Bradyrhizobium diazoefficiens: one gene and its partner. The protein of the gene in region 2 interacts with the protein of the main gene of each other region in a pairwise test. Links are inferred from orthologs where the notes say so. Each region holds a gene or a part of one and is shown on either strand. Other genes may lie near its edges.

The links. The genes of interacting proteins can lie anywhere in the genome.
Region 1: the proteins of leuS (region 2) and ligA interact in binary tests that used the Escherichia coli proteins (3 or more experiments, as listed by UniProt). The link is inferred for Bradyrhizobium diazoefficiens from one-to-one orthologs.

The regions. Positions count from the first base shown.
Region 1 is NZ_CP067100.1:2,238,966-2,242,271, reverse strand. Bases 130-3,030 are described here. They hold ligA (NAD-dependent DNA ligase LigA), read right to left. Parts: upstream 2,707-3,030; coding sequence 553-2,706; downstream 130-552. Other genes in these bases: recN (DNA repair protein RecN), read right to left, coding at 2,776-3,030; JJB99_RS10585 (multidrug effflux MFS transporter), read left to right, coding at 130-388. Also shown: more of JJB99_RS10585, read left to right, coding at 1-129; more of recN, read right to left, coding at 3,031-3,306. UniProt on the Escherichia coli protein: DNA ligase that catalyzes the formation of phosphodiester linkages between 5'-phosphoryl and 3'-hydroxyl groups in double-stranded DNA using NAD as a coenzyme and as the energy source for the reaction.
Region 2 is NZ_CP067100.1:316,656-320,290, reverse strand. The notes cover bases 155-3,384. They hold leuS (leucine--tRNA ligase), read left to right. Parts: upstream 155-547; coding sequence 548-3,184; downstream 3,185-3,384. Other genes in these bases: JJB99_RS01450 (LPS assembly lipoprotein LptE), read left to right, coding at 3,171-3,384; JJB99_RS01460 (GGDEF domain-containing protein), read right to left, coding at 155-271. Also shown: more of JJB99_RS01460, read right to left, coding at 1-154; more of JJB99_RS01450, read left to right, coding at 3,385-3,635.

The sequences.
Region 1 (3,306 bases), 1.9 Mb from region 2 along the record:
CTGCGGCAGCCTACTGAACCTGGTCTGGAGTTTTACCGGCTCGAACGAGGCGCCCGCCTGGCTGTTCGGCACCCAGATGATCGTGATGGCCGGCAATGCCTTCGTGATGGCGAATTCCGCGGCCGGCGCCATCAGCATCCGCCCTGAAGCCGCCGGCACCGCCTCGGGCGCGATGGGCTTCCTCCAGCAGGGCATCGGCGCGCTGATGTCGCAATTCGGCGCCTATCTCGGTGGCCATTCCGCCACGACGCTGCCACTGACGTCGGCAGTGCTGGCGATCTCGCTGCTCTGCGCCTGCATGATGATCTTCGTCGTCCCCCGCCACGAGATCCTGGTGAGCGAGACGCTGATCGAGCAGGCCGAGGAGGAAGAGAGCGGGATGATGTAGCCGTCGCCGCGCGACGGCTGTCACGGTACGCTCGGTGTCATCCTCCACGAAAGCGGGGGATCCAGTACGCCGCGGCTTTCAATGAACTATAGTCGTCTCGGAGTACTGGATCACCCGGTCAAGCCGGACGATGACAGCGGAGTGAGTGGCGCACAGGCGGGACCTCACTCCCCGATCAGCTTCAGCCACTCATCTTCCGTCAGCACCTTGACGCCGTGTTTGTTCGCCTCCGCGAGCTTCGAGCCGGCGCCGGGGCCGGCGACGACGAGATCGGTCTTCTTCGATACCGAACCGGACACCTTGGCGCCCAGCCGTTCCGCGGTTACCTTGGCCTCGTCGCGCGTCATCTTCTCCAGCGAGCCCGTGAAAACGACCGTCTTGCCGGCGACGGCCGAGTTGCTCTTCGGCTTCTCGGCGTCGACGATCTCGACCTCTTTCGTCAGCCGCTCGACGATGCCGCGATTGTGATCCTCGCCGAAATAATCGGCGATGCTCTTGATCACGGTGTCGCCGATCTGGTCGAGCGCGTCCATGTCCGCCATCGCCTCCTCGTCGCCCTGCGCGACCTTCAGGCAGGCCTCGTGGAAAGCGTCCCAGGAACCGTAGCCGCGTGCCAGCGCCAGCGCGGTGGTCTCGCCGACATGGCGCATGCCGAGCGCATAGATGAAACGTTCCAGCGCGATTCTGCGCCGGCTCTCGATCGCGCCGAACAGGTTGCGCACCGAGGTCGCGCCGTAACCCTCGATCTCCTCGAGCTTGAGTTTCGAGTTGCGCTTCTCCAGCGTGAAGATGTCGGCGGGCTCCTTCACCCATCCTTCATCGAAGAAATACTGGAGCTGCTTTTCCCCCAAGCCGTCGATGTCGAAGGCGCGGCGCGACACGAACAGCTTGAGATGCTCGATCTTCTGATAGGGGCAGGCGAACTCGCCGGTGCAGCGGGCGCGCGAGCCTTCCTCGCCGGTCGCCGTCTCTTCGCGCGTGACGTCGGTGTGCAGCGGACACGGGCATTTCTTGGGAAAGCGGAATTCCTTCGCGGTCTTCGGCCGCTTGTCGAGGATGACATCGACCACCTGCGGGATCACGTCGCCGGCGCGCTGGATCACGACGGTGTCGCCGATCCTGATGTCGCGGCCTTCGCGTAAGCTCTCGCCCTTGTTGCCGATGCCCTTGATGTAGTCCTCATTGTGCAGCGTGACGTTCTGCACGATCACGCCGCCGACGCCGACCGGTTCGAGCTTGCCGACCGGCGTGAACGAGCCGGTGCGGCCGACCTGGATCTCGATGTCGCGCAGCACGGTCATGGCGCGCTCGGCCGGAAATTTATGCGCGATGCCCCAGCGCGGCGTGCGCGAGACGAAGCCGAGGCGCTCCTGCCAATCGATGCGATCGACCTTGTAGACGACGCCGTCGATGTCGTAGTCGAGTTTTGCGCGCTGCTCCTCGATCGAGTGATGGAACGCGAGCAGCTCTTCGACGGAGTGACAGAGCCTGGTCAGCGGATTGGTTTTGAAGCCGCAGCGCTCGAACCAGTGAATCATCCCGGTCTGTGTGCCCTCGGGCATCGCGCTCATCTCGCCCCAGGCATAGGCGAAGAAACCGAGGGGACGCGAGGCGGTGATGGCCGGGTCCTTCTGCCGCAGCGAGCCCGCGGCCGAGTTGCGCGGATTGGCGAAGATGGTGCCGCCTTCGGCCTTCTGCCGCTCGTTGAGCGCGAGGAAGGCCTTCTTGGTCATGTAGACCTCGCCGCGCACCTCGCAGATGTCGGGGATGTTGCGCCCCTTCAGCTGCTGCGGCACGTCTTCGAGCGTGCGGATGTTGGCGGTGACGTCCTCCCCTTCCGCGCCGTCACCGCGCGTCGCCGCGGTGACGAGCTCGCCGCCCTCGTAGCGCAGCGACATCGAGAGGCCGTCGATCTTCGGCTCGGCGGAGAAATCGATCTCGCCGTTGTCGAGCTTCAGGAAGCGCGCGATGCGGCCGGCGAAGTCGCGCACGTCCGCTTCGGCAAAGGCGTTGTCGAGCGACAGCATCGGAAGGGAATGACGAACCTTCTTAAAGCGCCCGGACGGCGCCGCGCCGACCTTCTGCGAGGGCGAGTCGGCGCTGACGAATTCGGGGAAGCGCTTTTCGATGGCGTTGAAGCGCTGGCGCAGCGCGTCGTATTCGGCGTCAGTGACGGTCGGTGCGTCCTCTTGATAATAGCGCCTGTCGTGCTCTTCGAGTTCGAGCGCCAGCCGCTTGTGCTCGACCTGGGCCTTCGCCTTGGTGAGCTCGGCGACATCGGGAAGCGGCGTTGCTTTGGATTTTGCTGCTCTGGCCATGGAGCTTGAATATTACAGACGCTGCGCGAGGGCAAAGGTGAGTTGGGTTTGGCGCCCGGACGCAGAAGCCTAAGCCGTTGCCGCCTTGAGCAGTCTCTCCGCGGCCGCCCTCGCCTCGGCCGTGATCTCCGCGCCCGCCAGCATGCGGGCGATTTCCTCGCGGCGGTGGTCGGCGGCGAGCGCGTTGACGCGGGTGGCGACGCGCTTGCCCTTGTCTAGGGCGTCCTTGGAGATGAGCAAATGCTGGTCGGCGCGGGCGGCGACCTGCGGGGCGTGGGTCACGGCCATCACCTGCACCTTGCCGGCGAGCCGCGCCAGCCGGCCACCGATCGCGTCCGCGACCGCGCCGCCGACGCCGGTGTCGATTTCGTCGAAGACAAGCGTCGGCGCCGAGCCGCGGTCGGACAGCACGACCTTGAGGGCCAGGAGGAAGCGCGACAGCTCGCCGCCGGAGGCGACTTTCATCAGGGGCCCCGGCCGCGTGCCCGGATTGGTCTGCACCCAGAACTCGACGCGATCGAACCCTTGTGGGCCCGGCGCTCCTTCGTCGGTCTCGACCTGGGTCATGAATTTGGCGCGCTCGAGCTTGAGCGGGGCGAG
Region 2 (3,635 bases):
TCTGGGCATGATTGTCGGCAATAGCCGTTGCCAGGAAGACCTGGGCGGCGTCCATGACCGCGTGCAGCTGCTGGGAGGCAAGGGCCGCCGCCGAGCCGTCCGGCGCGGCCACATAGGTCGAAAACAGGTCCCGATTGATGGTCGCGTCGAACTTGCGTTTGTTGCCGATCAGAATATCGATGGCGCGCTGCAAATCGCTTGGAACTCCCATCGAATAGGCGAACCAGACGCTGAAATTGTCCGGCGTGGCGGGCACGTGTTCGGCCGCCATGCAGCGCAAGGCCTTCTGCGCGACGGACGCTGCGTAGTCATAGTCGAGCTCGTCGAAGGGGCTGGCGATCATGAGGAAAGATCCCGGTCTCAGGCCCCGATAGCTTGGCAGCCCCCGCCTTAATCAGTTCTTGAAGTCAGGCCTGCCCCGTATTGAACCGGGGGCTTTGAAGCGAGCGGGATTCTGGCTTTGCGGCAACCCATTGACCCCTTGAGGACTTCTATGGCCTAGTCCGCCCTCTTCAGGCGGCCCGAACTCACGAAAACCGACGATTCCATGACCTCCGAACGCTACAACGCCCGCGACGCCGAACCGCGCTGGCAACGCCAATGGGACGACCAGGCGATCTTCGTCTCCAAAAACGACGATTCGCGGCCGAAATACTATGTGCTGGAGATGTTCCCCTACCCGTCCGGGCGCATCCATATCGGCCATGTCCGCAATTACACGCTCGGCGACGTGCTGGCCCGCTTCATGCGTGCCAAGGGCTTCAACGTACTGCACCCGATGGGCTGGGACGCCTTCGGCCTGCCGGCCGAGAACGCCGCCATCGAGCGCAAGGTCGCGCCCAAGGCCTGGACCTACGACAACATCGCATCGATGAAAAAGCAGCTCCGCTCGATCGGGCTGTCGCTGGACTGGTCGAGGGAGATCGCGACCTGCGATCCCTCCTATTACAAGCACCAGCAGAAGATGTTTCTGGACTTTTTGCGCGCGGGCCTCGCCGAGCGCGAGAAGCGCAAGGTGAACTGGGACCCCGTCGACATGACCGTGCTCGCCAACGAGCAGGTGATCGACGGCCGCGGCTGGCGTTCCGGCGCTGTGGTCGAACAGCGCGAGATGAACCAGTGGGTCTTCAAGATCACGAAGTACTCGCAGGAGCTTTTGGACGCGCTGGATACGCTCGACCGCTGGCCCGACAAGGTCCGGCTGATGCAGCGCAACTGGATCGGCCGCTCCGAGGGCCTGCTGATCCGCTTCGCACTGGATCAAGCGACGACGCCGGCCGGCGAAACCGAGCTGAAGGTCTTCACGACCCGTCCCGACACGCTGTTCGGCGCCAAGTTCATGGCGATCGCAGCGGATCATCCGCTGGCGCAGGCAGCCGCCGCGAAGAACCCCGAGCTTGCGGAGTTCATCGCCGGGATCAAGAAGATCGGCACCGCGCAGGAGATCATCGACACCGCGGAGAAGCAGGGCTTTGACACCGGCATCCGCGCGGTGCACCCGTTCGATCCGAGCTGGAAGCTGCCGGTCTATGTCGCGAACTTCGTGCTGATGGAATACGGCACCGGCGCCATCTTCGGCTGCCCCGCGCACGACCAGCGCGACCTCGACTTCGTCAACAAGTACCATCTCGGCAACACGCCAGTGGTGTGCCCGGAAGGCCAGGATCCGAAGACATTCGTGATCACCGACACCGCCTATGACGGCGACGGCCGCATGATCAATTCGCGCTTTCTCGACGGCATGACGATCGATCAGGCCAAGGAAGAGGTGGCAAAGCGTCTCGAGAACGAGCTGCGCGGCAACGCGCCCGTCGGCGAGCGCCAGGTGAATTTCCGCCTGCGCGACTGGGGCATTTCGCGGCAACGCTATTGGGGCTGCCCGATCCCGGTGATCCATTGCCCGAAATGCGATGTCGTGCCGGTGCCGGATGCCGACCTGCCGGTGAAGCTGCCCGATGATGCGACCTTCGACAAACCGGGCAACGCGCTGGATCATCATCCGACCTGGAAGCACGTCACCTGCCCGCGATGCGGCGGCAAGGCGCTGCGCGAGACCGATACCATGGACACCTTCGTGGATTCGTCCTGGTACTTTGCGCGCTTCACCGATCCCTGGAACGAGAACGCGCCGACGACGCCTGGGGTCGCCAACCGGATGCTGCCGGTCGACCAGTATATCGGCGGCGTCGAGCACGCGATCCTGCATCTGCTCTACAGCCGCTTTTTCACCCGCGCGATGAAGGCGACCGGGCACATTGCGCTGGACGAGCCGTTCGCCGGCATGTTCACGCAGGGCATGGTGGTGCATGAGACCTATCAAAAAGCCGACGGCACCTATGTGCAGCCGGCCGAGGTCAAAATCGAGGTCGGCGGCAATGGCCGCCGCGCTGTTCTGATGGCGACTGGCGAAGACATCACGATCGGCCCGATCGAGAAGATGTCGAAGTCGAAGAAGAACACGGTCGATCCCGACGACATCATCGAAACCTATGGCGCCGACGTCGCCCGCTGGTTCATGCTGTCGGACTCCCCGCCCGACCGCGACGTGATCTGGAGCGACGAGCGCGTCCAGGGTGCCTCGCGCTTCGTGCAGCGGCTGTGGCGGCTGGTGAACGATTCCGTCGAACTTGGCAGGGCCGCGCCGGCGGCCCGGCCGGCCTCGTTCGGGGCGGACGCAACCGCCCTGCGCAAGGCCGCCCATAGCGCACTGGACAAGGTCACCACCGGGATCGAGCGGCTGCACTTCAACGTCTGCCTCGCCCATATCCGCGAATTCGCCAACGCGTTCTCGGAGGTGCTGCAGCGCGCCGGCCGGCCCGCGTCTGACCTTGCTCCAGATTTGGCTTGGGCGATCCGGGAGGCGAGCCAAATCCTGGTCCAGCTGTTCTCCCCGATGATGCCGCACCTCGCAGAGGAGTGCTGGCAGGTGCTGGGTCATTCCGGGCTGGTTTCGGAGGCCAATTGGCCGCAAATCGAACGCGATTTGCTGGTTGAAGACACCGTGACCCTGGTGGTCCAGGTCAACGGCAAGAAGCGGGGTGAGGTCACAGTTGCAACAGCGGCCCAGAATCCGGAAATCGAGGCTGCCGTTTTGGCCCTTGATGCGGTAAAACTGGCCCTGGACGGCAAGCCCGTCCGCAAGGTGATCATCGTCCCCAAGAGGATCGTGAATGTTGTCGGCTAGGATCCGCATCGCAGCGCGCTTGCTGGCAGTCGCCGCACTGGCGGCGCTGACGGCTGGCTGCTTCCAGCCGATGTATGCCGAGCGTGGCGACGGCACCCCCGGTCTGCGCGAGAAGCTGATGGGGATCGAACTGCCGCCGATCGCCAAGGCGAATGCCTCCCGCGAGGCCCGCGTCGGCGTCGAGGTCCGCAATGCCCTCGCCTTCAAGCTGTACGGCAGCGCCACGGGCATGCCGCCGACCCACCGCCTGGACATCCGGTTCAACAGCAGCAAATCGTCGCTTCTGGTCGATGCCAACACCGGCCTGCCGACCAGCGAGAACTACGGCATCGACTGCCAGTACAATCTGATCGAGGTCGCGACCGGCAAGTCTGTGATGACCGGCACGACGTTCTCCCGCGTGTCGTTCGACATGCCCGGCTCCTATCAGCGCTTCGCCCGCAACCGCGCG